2 regions of the Photobacterium ganghwense genome follow, and region 2 is predicted to be linked to the other one. Evidence: predicted binding sites of a transcription regulator. Region 2 holds the regulator's gene; the other holds the start of a gene.
The links. The regulator PurR, encoded in region 2, represses purine synthesis genes. The targets are predictions, from matches to a motif close to TNANGNAAACGTTTNCNTNA.
Positions count from the first base shown of each region.

Region 1: ihfA (integration host factor subunit alpha) is a predicted target of PurR. The motif match lies at 6,069-6,088, and genes of this name have one in related genera.

Region 1 covers NZ_CP071325.1:1,525,900-1,533,647, reverse strand. Annotated here, with positions in the region: gene FH974_RS07180 (outer membrane beta-barrel protein) at 1-387, shown strand, start outside; gene FH974_RS07175 (M3 family oligoendopeptidase) at 536-2,365, opposite strand; gene btuD (vitamin B12 ABC transporter ATP-binding protein BtuD) at 2,405-3,193, opposite strand; gene btuC (vitamin B12 ABC transporter permease BtuC) at 3,207-4,199, opposite strand; gene astE (succinylglutamate desuccinylase) at 4,343-5,386, opposite strand; gene ihfA (integration host factor subunit alpha) at 5,677-5,973, opposite strand; gene pheT (phenylalanine--tRNA ligase subunit beta) at 6,455-7,748, opposite strand, start outside.
Region 2 covers NZ_CP071325.1:2,014,971-2,022,718, forward strand. Annotated here, with positions in the region: gene FH974_RS09235 (energy transducer TonB) at 1-90, shown strand, start outside; gene FH974_RS09240 (MotA/TolQ/ExbB proton channel family protein) at 94-768, shown strand; gene FH974_RS09245 (ExbD/TolR family protein) at 765-1,184, shown strand; gene FH974_RS09250 (heme/hemin ABC transporter substrate-binding protein) at 1,216-2,151, shown strand; gene FH974_RS09255 (FecCD family ABC transporter permease) at 2,198-3,235, shown strand; gene FH974_RS09260 (heme ABC transporter ATP-binding protein) at 3,232-4,170, shown strand; gene purR (HTH-type transcriptional repressor PurR) at 4,696-5,703, shown strand; cyclic di-GMP riboswitch class I at 5,907-6,013, shown strand; gene FH974_RS09270 (TfoX/Sxy family DNA transformation protein) at 6,137-6,727, shown strand; gene FH974_RS09275 (hypothetical protein) at 6,927-7,331, shown strand; gene FH974_RS09280 (carboxymuconolactone decarboxylase family protein) at 7,470-7,748, shown strand, end outside.

The DNA of each region.
Region 1 (7,748 bases), 490 kb from region 2:
GTAAAAGATGACCTGACCGTTTCTCAGGGCCTGCTGGGTCTAGGTTACTACTTCCCGATTAACAATGATCTGACTGTGTACGGTCTGGCTGGTCTGTCAACAATCACTGTTGATTACGACGTGAACTATTTTGGCCACTCAGTTAATGTCAGCAACGATGACAGCGGCTTTACCGGTGAAGTGGGTGCACGTTACCAGGTAATGAATAACTGGACAGTAGAGCCTGCAGTACGCTTTGCCAACTATGATGAATCAATGACTGAACTGCGTCTGGGTAACAACTTCAAAGTATCTGAGCACATGAGCCTGGAAGCCAACCTGGCTCACCGCGACTTTGACGTGTTGAAAGAAACGAACTTCCAACTGGGTGCACGCTACAGCTTCTGATCACGTCGGTAAGACAATCAAAAAAGCAACAACATGTACTTAGCAACAGCCCGGGTAACTCCCGGGCTGTTTTTCTTTCTGCTAGTCTGAGTTTACACAAAACATCAGAAACGAAAATAGAGAATGAAGAACGCTAAAAGGCTGACTGTTATTTACTCTCTGTCTGATAAGCTGCCAGTAACCTTTCGAACTCGTCGATCTGTTTCGCTACCATATCCACACTCTGCTGCCAGAATTCTGGCTGGCGAATGTCCATGCCCAAGTGTTTTTCAACTACCTCTTCAGCCATCATAGAGCCGGTATCACGCAGTAAGGCTTTGTAGTCTTCATAGAAATGTTCACCTTTCGCAGCACGTTGCGCATAAACACCTTTACTGAACAAATAGCCGAACAGGTATGGGTAATTGTAGAAACTGATGTCAGCGATACTGAAATGGAGCTTGCTGGCCCAGAACATCTCACTGGTTTCGTCCATTGCATTGCCATACCAGTCACGCCAGGTCTCAGACATTAACGCCTTGAGCTGATCCGGAGTGAACTCCCCTGCCGAACGCTGATCATAAAACGCTTTTTCGAATTCGTAACGCACCGGGATATTAATAAGCAGGGCCAATGCCGACTGGGCTTCTTCCCATAGCATCAACAGCTTGTCCTGATCGCTCTGGGCTTTATCCATTAATGCATCGCGAACCACGTTTTCAGCAAAGATCGATGCGGTTTCAGCCAGCGTCATTGGATATTGCGTTTTTTGCAACGGCATATCACGCATCACCCAGTTATGGAAAGCATGGCCAAGTTCATGTGCCAGTGTCAGCACATCGGACATACTTCCACCCCAGGTCATAAACACCAGCGGCGTACGGGTATCGGCAAGTTTGGTACAGTAAGCCCCCAAGCGCTTGTTTGGCTGTGGCGCGGCATCAATCAGCTTGTTTTCGACCATCATATCGACAAACTCGCCCATTTCCGGATTCACTCCAGCAAAGGCTTCACGAATAATGTCGATACCTTGCTCAAAACTGTATGTCTGACCGTCATTCGAGGCCGTAGTTTCTGTCGGCGACTCTGCCGACAGCAATGCCGGCATAGAGGCAAGCTCATCCCAGGGCTTCAGTTTCTCAGTCCCAAACAGACGCGCCATCAGCAAACCGGCTTTCTGCCCGATTGGGCGGCTGTCTTTTGCTACATTCATCATAGAATCCAGCGTCTGTTTCTGGATGCAGCTAAGATGCAAGCTTGGATCAAGAAAATGTACCTGCTCGGTATGACTGCGTTTGTCATACTCAGTCAGACGCGCACCGGCCAGGGCATTCAGAATCGCCGCAAAACTTTCCTGATGAACCGTCATCGCTTCTGAAATCGCGCGCCAGGCTGGTTCACGACGCAGGCTGTCTCCGCCATACAAAAGGCTGGCCGCCTGTGACAGCCCCATGGTTTCTTTTTTGCCATGAGGCAAAGTCAGGGTAACCGACAAACTGCCGGTGATGTTGTCATACAACCTTCCCCACGCTTCACGTCCGTCCTGATCCAGAGCTGTCATCAACTGCTCTTCTGCGATGGACAGCTGACGATTTTTCAGCATACGGGCACATTCCAGTCTGAAACGCCATTCCTCGATGCCGTAGGTTGTCATCAGCAGGTTGAAGTCACTGTCTTCAAGATTAACGATTGCCTGGTTATACGGTGTGATGGCCTGCTCTAGTTGTGACAGCAGCTTGTTGACCTTACCCATCACTTTCTTGGCAGCAACATCAGATGCATCCACAGAGAGCAGGCAGTTCACATATGTAGACAAGGTATGAATTCGCAGCTTGACACTGGCCAGAAGTTTTAGGGCACCAGCCAGCCCTTCCGGCGTCCCGGTTTCAAATTTTACCAGTTCAGGCAATTTTTCTTCCGCGAAGGCCAGATCCTGTTGGATCTTCGGATCATCCAGATCACGATAAGCAATGGAAAGATCCCAGCTCGGTATTGTCATTTTTCCTCCTTGACGATCCGGGTAACACCCGGAACCCTATTAATCATTAAACAGCAGACAGGCGCGCCCATCATGCTCTATACGCTGAATACGGGTCGCAAACACCTGCTCCAGCATCTCAACCGTCATAACTTCTTTGGGCTGCCCCTTGGCAACACAGGAACCGTTGTTCAGTAGCAACACTTTGTCAGCTTCGCGCAGAGTACGATTTAAATCATGATTGGCCATCACCACAGCTATGCCCATGTTGGCCACTTTACGGATCAATTTGTACATCACCGCTTCCTGGCCGATATCCAGCGCTGCCGCCGGCTCATCCAGCAACAGAAGCCGAGCATCCGGATTGAGATCCGGCCACACCTGAAGACACGCCGCCGCCAGCCTTACCCGTTGCCACTCGCCGCCTGAAAGCTGCTGAATACTTCGGTTCAGTTTGTCTCTGATTTTCAGCGCGGTACAAATTTCGTTAACAGCCGCTTGCGCATGCTCTTCATCAACCTGCCCAATCGCCGAGAGAGAAAGTGACAGATAGTGATACACCGCCACAGCAAAAGCGGGCCGGTCCTGTTGAGAAAGATAGCTCCTGTTCCGGGCCAGTGTGGCCAAATCAAACTGCACTAGTGCTTTCCCGGAGAACTGAATCTCTCCCTGGTAATCAACCAGCCCCGATAGCATGGCAATGGCGGTACTTTTACCGCTGCCGTTCGGCCCAATTAAATGCACAATTTCCCCGGCTTTCACGTCAAAAGAAACCGGAAGTAAACGATGTGGCATAGCCAGATTGTGCGCCTGAATCACCACAGATGCATGTGTTTGAGATAACGTCATCAAGCTTATTCCATCAATCTAGCTGAGATCGGAGCAACATCCAGATAAACAATGGCGCACCGAGCGTTGTAATCACCACCCCCACTGGCAACTCGGCTGCCGGAAGCAGCACTCTGGCCAAAGTATCTGCCAGTGCCAGTAACAAAGCGCCAAACAAAGCCGAGAGCGGCAACAGAAAGCGATTTTCCGCCCCCAGTGCGAGCCGGAGCAGATGCGGCACCACTAACCCGATAAACCCAATAATGCCCCCAAGGGCAACGGAAGCGCCGACTAACAGGGATACAATCAGAATCAGACGCCAGCGAAATGCCGCGACATCCAGCCCCAGTTGTCTGGCCTGGTTTTCGCCCAGCATCAGTAAATCCAGCTTTTTGCCCTGCAAGCAGAGCCAGACAAGAACAGGCATCATCGCGACCAGCAGCACCAGTTGCGGCCAGCTCACACCGGCGACACTTCCCATCAGCCAGTACATCAGCATGCGTAAATTCAGATCATCACTGAAGTAGAAAGCCCAGGTCACCATAGCACCGGATAAAATCCCAAGTGCAACACCGATCAGTAATAGCCGTGCCGTTGACACTTTGCGTCGCTGAGACAACCCGACCAGAATAAGCGTAAAACAGAACGCACCAACCATTGCCGCTGCCATCATGATCAATGGCGTCGGTGCGAGTGGCAGAGCAAATAGGACGACAACCAAAGCCAGGCTGGCACCACCGGAAATGCCTAATACGCCGGGTTCTGCCAGCGGATTCCCCAGTAATACCTGCAACACAGCTCCAGAGGCCGCCAGAGAGGCACCAATCGCCAATGCCGCCAACAAACGGGGAAAACGTAATTGTGTCAGTAACTGCTGTTCCAGCAGACCGTCAGGTGACCACGGCCAGATAAAAATTTCACCGACCGCAAGGGAAAAAAAGCAGGCCGCCATTAGCAAGACGCCTGCTATCAAGATTGCCAGTCGCCATCTGGACTCGTGGCGAACTCTTAGTTCATTCAGTAGCATCAGGAGTACACAATAATGAGGTTTAAACCAAACTGACCAGCCAGTTTGGTATTACCATACTCGCTCAGTCAGGAAATGGAAAGCAACCCTCACTAGCCCAATGATTATTCAGACAAAAGTGACTCCGATTTAATCAATCCGACTTACTTCACGGTGATTTGCTCACCCAGATTCACCTCTGTTTTACGCACCAGCAGACAAGCTCGCTGACCCAGAGCAACATTGGCATTCGGAAAGACAACGGCTTCTCCGCCTTCTAACGCGAAGTATTCAACCCCTTCGTCACTGCCAAGCAGCTTACCTTGATCGAAAAAGGTGAAGTTAGCCTGATCATTCGGGAAGTTCAGCTTAAACTCATCGGTCTGTTTAACCAGGGTCCGAGTGACCTTATAAATACTTAGCAGATCACCCTGCCAGTGGTATTCAACTTGCGGTACGGTCACCAGCTCCAGCATTGCCTGATCAAAAGCGGCCAGACGCTCCAGGTCATTTTCACCAAACTTCGCCACTTTCCCCAATTCTACCGTCAGTGCTTGAGCAGAAAATTTCTCCGCGCTGAACCAGCTAAACGTCGAAGACGAGCTGCTTGACAGCAGTACCGCTTCTAACTCAGCACGCTGCATAAATGAAAACAGGGCTTTGCTGCGGGTAGGATTTTCCGTAAATGGACTAACGGCAAAAGTATAGTGCTCTGAATCGCGAATCGCACAGTGTAGATCCAGATGCCAACGTGAAGCCTGTTGGCGATCAGGGTGAGAATAGAAATTAATAACCGCTTGCTGCAATTCGTTTGCACGCAGGCAATCAGGATTTTCTGTTGGATTTTCGGTATTGAACAGTCGGTTCATGTTTTCGACCACAAACCGCTTGTGCAGATTGATCGCCTCAGGATGGCCAATAATCAGCAATAAACGGTGGGCAGGTACCAGACCATCAACCAGAATTCGTCGTGCCAGTTGCTGAACCAATTCAATCGGGCTGGTTTCATCACCGTGAACCCCTGAAGACAGCACGATATCTTTTGTATCTTCAGCGAGGTCCGGCGGGGTGATTTGCAAAATCCCTCGCCCAAGAAGCTCACATTTTACACCGCTGGCGGTATGCCACTTTCCTGTTTTTACTGACAGCTCCATATTCAGGCTTGCTGCCAGAAAGTCTCCGCTTTTCACCAGCTTTAACATTCCCATTGAACTTCTCCCTGTTAATCAGTATTTCTCAATCGGGATGCCGACATTTTAGCGCTCTCCCCTTGTAAATCAAACCGCAGAAAAACATATATTTAACATCAACATCACACATCTGATGCGTTTTAAGTAAATTTAATCAGAAAAAGCGCTGTAATTGGAGGTAGGCTAAGAATTTTTCGCTAACCTGAAGTGGAAATGTGGAACGAACAAGTGAAGCAAATAACAGGCAAAGAAAAACCCAGGTAAGTTCTACACACCTTACCTGGGTTCTTATCATCCGGTCCCGCGTTTTACTCTTTGATTTCGATATTTTCTACGCGAGCTTTCAGTTTTTGACCTGGTCGGAAAGTCACAACCCGGCGGGCAGAAATCGGAATATCTTCACCCGTTTTTGGATTCCTTCCAGGACGCTCATTTTTGTCACGAAGGTCAAAGTTACCAAAACCTGATAATTTAACTTGTTCGCCACACTCAAGCGCCTTTCTGATCTCTTCGAAGAAGACTTCCACCGTATCCTTGGCGTCCCGTTTGCTTAATCCAACATTCTCAAACAGGTTCTCAGCCAAATCGGCTTTTGTGAGCGCCATAGATAATTCCCTCAAGACTATGTTGAATGGATCGCAGCTATAACAAGGGCTATACCTGCAGCGTATTAGTCCAGTAAGACCCTGTGCGTCAGAAAACTGGAGGACGTTTTCGACACTGGATATCCTAGCTAGAGACAAGTTTATGCCAACTTCCTGATTTCCGCCAACTTTTTTAAGTGAACTTGCTGTCAAATTATTGATTTTTGCATGTGCCAAACCGTCAAAAACATGCATCAGGTTGTGCTTTAGATGAATGGATAGCAATAACATTTGCTGCAAAGTTGATAATTTACAAAATATCCAACTATCAATTTATGGACATATAGGAATAACCGCTAACTATCAAAAAGTTAGATAAATTAGAGTTAGATCAAAAAAAGCAGCCCCGAAGGACTGCTCTTGATAAAACAATTACTTAAAACATCATGAAGGCTGGTTGTTAATCGATCGATGAACACCCCTTCGCGATGCTGGATTTGCATTAATCGCGCAGGCTGGCACCAAATTGCTCAGACAGTGCTGTAACAATCTTCTCAACCGCTGCGGCAATATCGGCTTCTTCCAGGGTACGTTCTGCTGACTGCAGTGTCAGAGCAATTGCCAGGCTCTTCTGACCTTCTTCAATGCCCTTACCGCGATAAACGTCAAACAGGTTAACGTCTTTCAGCAGCTCACCACCGTTAGCATTGCATGCCTCAAGAATGTCACCAGCTGCAATGTCTTCATTTACAACAACCGCGATATCACGACGGTTAGATGGGAACTTAGACAAAGCTACAGCTTCCGGAATCACACGAGAGTCGATGGCTGACCATTCGATTTCGAACACGATCGTACGGCCATTCAGACCAAACTTGCGCTCCAGTTCAGGGTGAACAGTACCGATCACACCCACTTCTTTACCGTCAACGATGATGGCAGCAGACTGACCTGGGTGCAGTGCAGGATGTTTAGCCGCCTTGAAGCTGTATGCTTTCTCGTTAGAAGTTAGTTCCAGAATGGCTTCCAGGTCGCCCTTCAGATCGAAGAAATCAACGGTGTTCGTCGCGATATCCCAGTGTTCTTCACTGCGAGTACCTGCGATAACACCTGCCAGCATCGGCTCCTGACGCATGCCATTTTCAGCAGACTCACAAGGAATGAAACGCAGACCGTATTCGAACAGGCGAACACGCGGCTGTTGACGTTTCTGGTTGTGAACTACGGTATTCAGCAGCCCTTGAAGCAGACCAAGACGCATTGCTGACATTTCTGCCGAAATCGGGTTTGGCAGTACCAGCGGCTCAACATCCGGTACGATCAGCTTTTGCTGCTCAGGCTCGACAAAACTGTAAGTGATCGCTTCGTGGTAACCACGATCAACCAGCAGATGACGAACACGTTTCAGAGGCAGGTTGGCTTCCTGGTGATCGTGCATCTTCAGTGCAGCAGCCGGAGACTGATTCGGAATATTGTTGTAACCGTAGATACGGCCAACTTCTTCAATCAGATCCTGCTCAATCGCAATGTCAAAACGCCAGGTTGGCGCAATCGCAGACCAACCTTCTTCGGTTGTCGCAACAGCCATACCCAGACGCTCAAGGATTTCAACCACATCTGCATCAGCAATGTGGTGACCCAGCAGGCTGTCCAGTTTTGCACGGCGCAGTGATACAGTATTTGCCTTTGGCAGGTCTGCGTCAGATTCAACCGCGACCACAGGGGCCACTTCGCCGCCACAAATCTCAACCAACAGCTGAGTGGCTCGCTCCATCGCGCTGTGCTGCAGTGCGTAA
Region 2 (7,748 bases):
ATTAAACGCTGGCGTTTTTCCTCACACATTGTCGATGGGCACGCCATTGCCCATCGGGTTCATATTCCTGTTCGATTCAAGTTGGATTAATTCATGGACACGTTTCAAAGTCTTCAAAACCAGTTCGGCATTATGACTGGCCCTCTGCTGCTGTGTTCAGCACTGACCGTCATGATTCTGGTCGAGCGCAGTATTCAGGTTCTGCGCTGCACCGGTGTCGGCCGAGGGAAAATCAATGCCCTGCTCAGTGCACAAGATCGTGCCGACGAAGCCGGGCTGAATAACCTGGCTCATTCCCTTAAACAGCAGCGCCCTCTGTTGTGTCGGGGGGTCTCAATGCTGATTGCCCATCGCCATTTTGATAAGCCGCTACGTGAAGACGCAGCAGGTATCTGGTTGCAACAACAACGCAGCCAGTTGCGTGCCGGCCTTCGCCTGCTGGGGTTAATTGGTGTCATCAGTCCACTGATTGGTTTATTAGGCACCGTTCTTGGCCTGATTGAAATGTTTAAAGGTATTGCGGCCAGTACCGGCTCTGTCACGCCAGGCGATCTGGCTGATGGACTGGGGCTTGCGATGCGTACCACCGCCGCCGGTCTTCTGATTGCGCTACCGGCCATTACCGGGTCGCAACTACTGGGCCTTTGGGCAGATAAAATCACCGCCAAGCTCGAACACAGCCTGAACCATTGCAACTTATGGCTTGAAGGGCTCACCCTTGAGGGTGCAACCCGCCAACGTACGGCCACTCCGGCGGAACAGTCATGATCCGTACTCATCAAGGCATTAATACGGACGACGATCTGAAGCCTGATCTTACCCCGCTGCTCGACATTATTTTTATCGTCATGGTCTTTCTGCTGCTGACGGCCAGTGTGAAATTGCAATCACTGGACGTCGATTTACCGCAAACCGACACCCGGACACTGCAAACCACACAGGCCGATCCGATCACGATCAACCTGATGTCTCAGTCACCTTACTGGGCCTTGCAGGGAGCAGCTGTGGAGGACTGGGAAACCTTTAAAACTAAGCTGGTTGAGGCTGTCAAAGCCGAACCGGAAAAGCCAGTAGTCATAGGAGCCGATAAAACAGGATCGGTCGAAAACATGCTCAAACTGCTAGCCTTTTTACAGCAAAACAACATCAAAGCCACGCAGCTATTGATGGAAGAAGAAAAGTAATATCAGACGAAGTAATGGAAGAGGAAGAATTATGAAACATCTAGTCATCGCCAGCGCATTACTCATGACGACGGCCACAAGCTTTGCCGCTGAACGTATTATCAGTGCCGGCTCTGCCATTACTGAACTGGTCTACGCATTGGGCGCGCAGAACCAGTTGGTTGGCGTAGATCAAACCAGTAAGTTCATCGTTGCCAGACAAGCTCTTGAAAACTCGGATGCCATAGAGCAAAACGACAAAAGCCAATATGTCAATAACCAATATGTCAAAAACCAAGACGTAAACAATACCGCCATTCCCGTGCTCGGTTATCACCGTCAGCTCGCGGCGGAGAGCCTGCTTTCTCTCAACCCGACCCGTATTCTGGGTTCAAGTGAAATGGGACCGCAAACCACGCTGACCCTGCTGCGTCAAGCCGGTGTGGCAGTAGATGTTCTCAACTCAGGTGAAACCGTCGAAGATCTGCTTGTGCGTATTGAGCAGGTGGGTCGCCTTACTCAGCACAAATCTACCGCACAAGCCCTGCAAAAAGAGGTAAAAGACAAGGTAGCAGCCATTAAAGCCAACCAGGCCAAGACAGAAACGCCGAAAAAAGTTGTATTTCTGATGATTCACGAGGGACGACCAACCAATGTCGCCGGTCGCCATACCCCAGCAGACAGTGTCATCCAACTGGCTGGCGCCATTAACCCGGCAGCCGACAGCATTGAGTCATATAAACCTATTTCACAGGAATCGATTGTCGAGATGCAGCCGGACATTATTCTGATCAGCGAACGTACCTTCAGCCAGCTTGGCAGTGTGGAAGCCTTGCTGCAAAAAATGCCTATGCTGGCAGCCACGCCGGCAGGACAGAATCAAGCCGTTGTGACCATTGATGGTACAGCATTGATTGGCGGACTCGGGATACAAAGCCTGAATGAAGCAGAACGCCTCAACCGCGAATTTTATCCTCAGTCATTCTGAGTCACCCTCAACCTACCCTGAGTCATTTTCCCGAGTAGTACACAACATGCAGTTACAACGACTCCCAACCCGCGTGGTCTTTCCGGCTGGTCTGGCTTTGCTGACAATGACGCTGATCGTCTCAATGACGGTCGGCCCGATGGCAATCAGCGTCAAGGACAGCCTCCATGCGCTTCTGCCGTGGCAGACCGAGCTGCCGACTCATATCAGTATGGTCATTCAGCAAATTCGTCTGCCCCGAACCCTGCTGGGTATTGCCGTTGGTGCCATTCTGGCGCTGTGTGGCGCTGTGATGCAGGGGTTGTTCCGCAACCCGCTGGCTGACCCGGGCATCATTGGGGTATCCGGCGGAGCAAGCCTGGGGGCCGCAGTCGGAATCGTGCTTTTTGCCCCGCTTGCCGCCCTTTCCCCCTACCTGCTCACACTGGGCACAGTGCCCGTGCTCGCTTTTCTGGGCGGCACTGCCACAACGTACCTGGTATACACCTTGGGAACCGATAAAAATGGCACATCCGTTACCGTCATGTTACTGGCAGGGGTTGCTATTGGCGCGCTGTCCGGCGCAGCACTGGGCCTGATGAACTACTATGCCGATGATCAGGCACTGCGAGATCTGTCATTGTGGACATTAGGCTCACTGGCTGGCGCAACCTGGCCCGGCATCGCTCTGGCCTATATGACGCTGGCGCTGCTGATTGTTCTTTTTGATCGCCATGCCAACGCCCTGAATGCCTTTTTGCTGGGAGAAGCAGAAGCTCGTCACCTGGGTGTTAACGTCCAGCACCTGAAACGCAGCCTGATTCTGCTTTGTGCCGCTGGCGTCGGAGTGGCCGTTTCCCTGACCGGGGTGATCGGTTTTGTTGGCCTGATTGTTCCCCATATTTGTCGAATGCTGATCGGGCCGAACCACAAAACCCTGCTTCCGCTGTCCGCTTTGCTTGGCGCTTTACTGCTCCTGATTGCTGACATGCTGGCGCGCGTTGTCGCGGCACCGTCAGAGCTTCCTGTTGGCATCATCACCGCGTTAATTGGCGCGCCATTTTTCATCACACTGTTAGTTAAGCAAAAGGGCAAACTGTCATGAGTGACAACCCAACAACCGTGAACGCTTCGTCCTTTGCACGCCAGCCAGCAAATTCGGCCAACTGCTCGTCTTTGGTAACAAAGCCAATTGTGGTAACAGAGCCCGTAGCAGTCAGCGCCACGGGTTTGAACCTCAGTCTGGGCGACAAAGTGATTCTGGACGACTTCTCGATCGACCTTCGCTCAGGCGAGCTGACTGCACTGTTAGGCCCCAACGGCGCAGGGAAAAGTACCCTGCTGAAAGTTCTGTGTGGTGAACGGAGCGTGTCAGGGGAAATCTGCTATTTCGGCCGCAACCGACAAAACTGGCCACCCCATCAGCTGGCTCAGCATCTCGGCATCCTGCCGCAGCACAGCAGTCTGACATTTGCCTTCACGGCTGAAGAAGTGGTGGCTCTGGGGGCTTTGCCTCTCAATATCTCGCAGGCCCGTACCCGAAAAATTGCCAGTGAAAAAATGGCGCAGGTAGACGTGACTGCCCTGTCTTCACGTCTGTACCCGACCTTATCCGGCGGAGAAAAACAGCGGGTTCATTTTGCCCGCGTGCTGACACAATTAAGTCAGGCGGGCGAACAGTGCGTTCTGATGCTTGATGAACCGACCTCAGCGTTAGATCTGGCGCATCAGCACAACACGTTACGCGTCGCCAGAGACATGGCTCGGGCCGGCGCGGCGGTCATCGTCGTCATCCATGATCTGAACCTTGCTGCTCAGTACGCTGACCGGTTAGTTATCATGAACAACGGCAAAATCCAGGCAGATGGTAGCCCGCAGCATGCGTTAAGCGAATCGCTCATTGAAACCGTATATGGCTGGCCGGTATGCATCAGCCACCACCCGGTCGACGGCTACCCTGTCGTGTTACCGGCAGGTGAAAACGCAAACCGAAAAAAGGCAGAAAACAGAGCCGCTATTACTATCAATCAAACCTCGTGAAGCAGAGTGATAACGCCGCTTCAAGTGAAAAGACCACGGTTTTATAAGAGCGGAAACATCGTTGATTGAGCGAAATTAGTACCGGTTGTCGCGCAGCAAGCACAACCGGTATTTTTATTCCATGCAAACTGATTTATTGCAGGATATTAAATTTGTTTCAAATCAAGTTATTACCGTAACAATAAATTGCAGCGCAGAGCCTTGTTACAAGCAAAATATTGATAACTGTCAATAAATATCCATGACTTTGGCCAGAAACATTGCACTATTGGCCACACTCAGTAAAATGTGATCGCAAGCGATTAAACAATGCAAATGATCCATGCAACGCGTTTTATTAGCGCGGGTACGATTTTTTGTTATCAGAGATGAAGCCGCCCGTTCGAGATGCGGCCTTTTGGCGTTTCTGGTAATTCCACCTAACAGAATAGTGAATGGCATCCCTGACATCGCAACTCATCACTGTCCTCTTAGGTAATGCATTCAATTTAAAGGTCTGCGGACCCATTCACTAGAAGAATAACTATGGCAACGATTAAAGATGTTGCACGTATGGCTGGTGTTTCAACCACCACCGTTTCACACGTGATCAACAAAACACGCTTCGTGGCTGAAGCAACACAGAAGAAAGTTCTCGCGGCGGTTGAAGAGCTGAACTACGCACCAAGTGCCGTAGCACGAAGCCTGAAGTGCAATACAACCCGTACCATCGGCATGCTGGTAACCAAATCGACCAACCCGTTTTTCGCTGAAGTTGTCCACGGCGTTGAAGAATATTGCTACGGTGAAGGCTATACGCTGATTCTGTGTAACACCGAAGGTAACCTGGAAAAGCAAAGAGATTACCTGCGTATGCTGGCCGAAAAACGTGTAGATGGCCTGCTGGTGATGTGTTCGGATCTTGACGAGCAACTATTGGAACTGCTGGAGCGCCAGAAAGATCTGCCGATGGTGATCATGGACTGGGGTCCGGAAAGCCCGCACACCGATAAAATTCAGGACAATGCTGAACTTGGCGGCTACGTGGCAACCAAATTCTTTATTGAGCACGGCCACAAGGAAATTGGCTGTCTGACTGGCCACGCAGAAAAAGCGGCCTGTCGCGAACGCCTGAAAGGTTTCCGCAAGGCAATGACAGAAGCCGGACTAGACATCAATGAAGACTGGATTCTGGAAGGTGACTTCGAATGTGAATCTGCGGTAAAAGCGGCCAACACATTTATGGCAATGGAAAAGCGTCCAACCGCGATTTTCTGCTTCAATGACATCATGGCGATGGGCATGATCAGTACATTTGAGCAAGCCGGTATCCGTGTACCTGACGATATGTCGATCATTGGCTACGATAACATCGACTTGGCACCGTATTTTTCACCGCCACTGACCACTATCCACCAGCCTAAACGCCGTTTGGGTAAGAGTGCGGTTGAGATTCTGATGGATCGCGTGAAGAACAAAGAACACGAGCATCAGGTTTTTGAAATGATACCAGAACTGGTCGTTCGCAAATCAGTGCGTAACCTGAACAGCTAATATGCATAACTTGATGACAAATGTATGACAAACCGGAGATTTTTATCTCCGGTTTTTTTGTACCACTTTTGACTTAAACAGTAATAAATTCACAACATTAGAAGTATATCACTATAAAAATTGTGAGATATTACTGGGAGCAATATCACACTTTAAAAGTTGGGAGCAAGTTCAAAATAATCTTCTGAGATATGCTTTAGGTGTCACGAACAAGGCAAACCTATCGAAAGGTAGGGACGCAAAGCTTCCGGCCTAAGAGTAGGCAGTTTTATTTTTAAAGCAGTCAACTTATGGTAGCGGGGTTGCCGATGGATATAGCAGATAACATCAGGAAATAATTTCACTTTTCCCTGACAGTTCGTTTTACAACTCTGCTATTCTTGAATCCTCGCTCGTTGTTAGGTGACCTAGTAACAATTCACCGAGAAGACGCATGGACAAACCAGTACTCAAAGATTCATTACGCCTTTTTAATAATTTCGATAACGTCAAATCACGCTCAATGTTTGGCGGCTTTGGCATATTTTCTGGCGAAACAATGTTTGCACTCGTGGTAAATGACAAACTGCATTTACGGGCGAATGCCGACAATGAAAAGGAATATAAATCCGCAGGAATGAAACCTTATGTATATAAGAAACGTGGCTTTCCTGTTGTAACCAAACATTATGCCATTCCTGAAGAGTGGTGGGACGATACTGATAAAATTCTGGCTCAGGCGAAATTGTCTTTATCTGCCGCTAAAGCAGATAAAGAAATAAAAAATAACACCTCTCCCAATCGAATCAAAGATTTACCCAATCTTCGCCTGGCGAATGAGAGGATGTTGAAAAAAGCCGGAATAACCACAGTGGATGAGCTGTATGAAGCCGGTGCCCTGAATGCGTATAAAGCGCTACAGAGCACTCATGAAGGCGAAGTAAGTATCGACTTACTGTGGGCTTTGGAAGGAGCAATCAGTGGCAAGCACTGGTCTGTTATCCCGAAAGAGCGGCGCTCAGAACTTCTTGCGAAATTAAGTTAATCGCAACCTGACACATATAAAAGAGATCTTCGGATCTCTTTTTTATTCCCAACATATTTTTGGCTCTGCAATGACAGAATAATGTCATTCCCTGTCAAACATTGAATTAACTCACAAAGCTGCTTATTAATTCGGCAACACACTTTTATTCAATGAGGGCAATTGTAGAATTAGCCGGATGTAAAACACCGGAGGTTATATGAACTATTCCCAACCTTTCCCAGGACAAAATGAACAGATGTTCAAGGATAAGTTTGGCAAATGGCCACGCCTGATGCGAGCGGTGGTTCTTATTAGCCTGCTTCCGCCTGTGGTTGTCTATTTATTGGTCAGCCAACAAGTGGCTTCACCGGTGGCTATGCATGATGTGTTACTGTCGATTACCGTGTTAAACGTCACTTTATTCGTCTGGGGACTACTCCTAAAAATCCGCGCTAGAAAGTATTGGTATCGTAATTACCATATTGGTAAAACCATGTTGTTGTCTGTCGCCCCGATTATCGCTTGTGGCTATATTCTGATCACCGATGCACCAAGCAGTCGCAATCAGGTGGCTAACCAGCCGCAATCCATTCCTGTACGAATTTCCATCGATCAATCCTGATTTCTACTATTTTGATTAGCGACTGAAATTTTTTACCTCTTTATCAGGTCTTTGTCTGATATTTACCGATAAAATGATCCATGATCTTTATATTGGACTCAGACAGTTACACGACACACCGACGATAAAGAGGTTCCTGTGCGTATTCCGGCTAAAAAGCGTTACTCCGTTCTGATCAGACCCCTGCTCTGGCTCCAACAGCGGCACTTCGGCAAAGTGCTGAATCCTGCTTTACTGTGGGGTAGACGTCCGCCTTTATTCTGGCTGGTCGCCGGCTTTTTTGGTTATCTGGATCGCCGTTCTTCTCCCCTCTCCCCTGTGATTCGCTCGCTGGTGTGTGTCCGGGTCTCCCAACTCAATGATTGTGCCTTCTGTGTCGATGCCAACGGCATGCGACTGGCAGAACGTTGCCAGTCT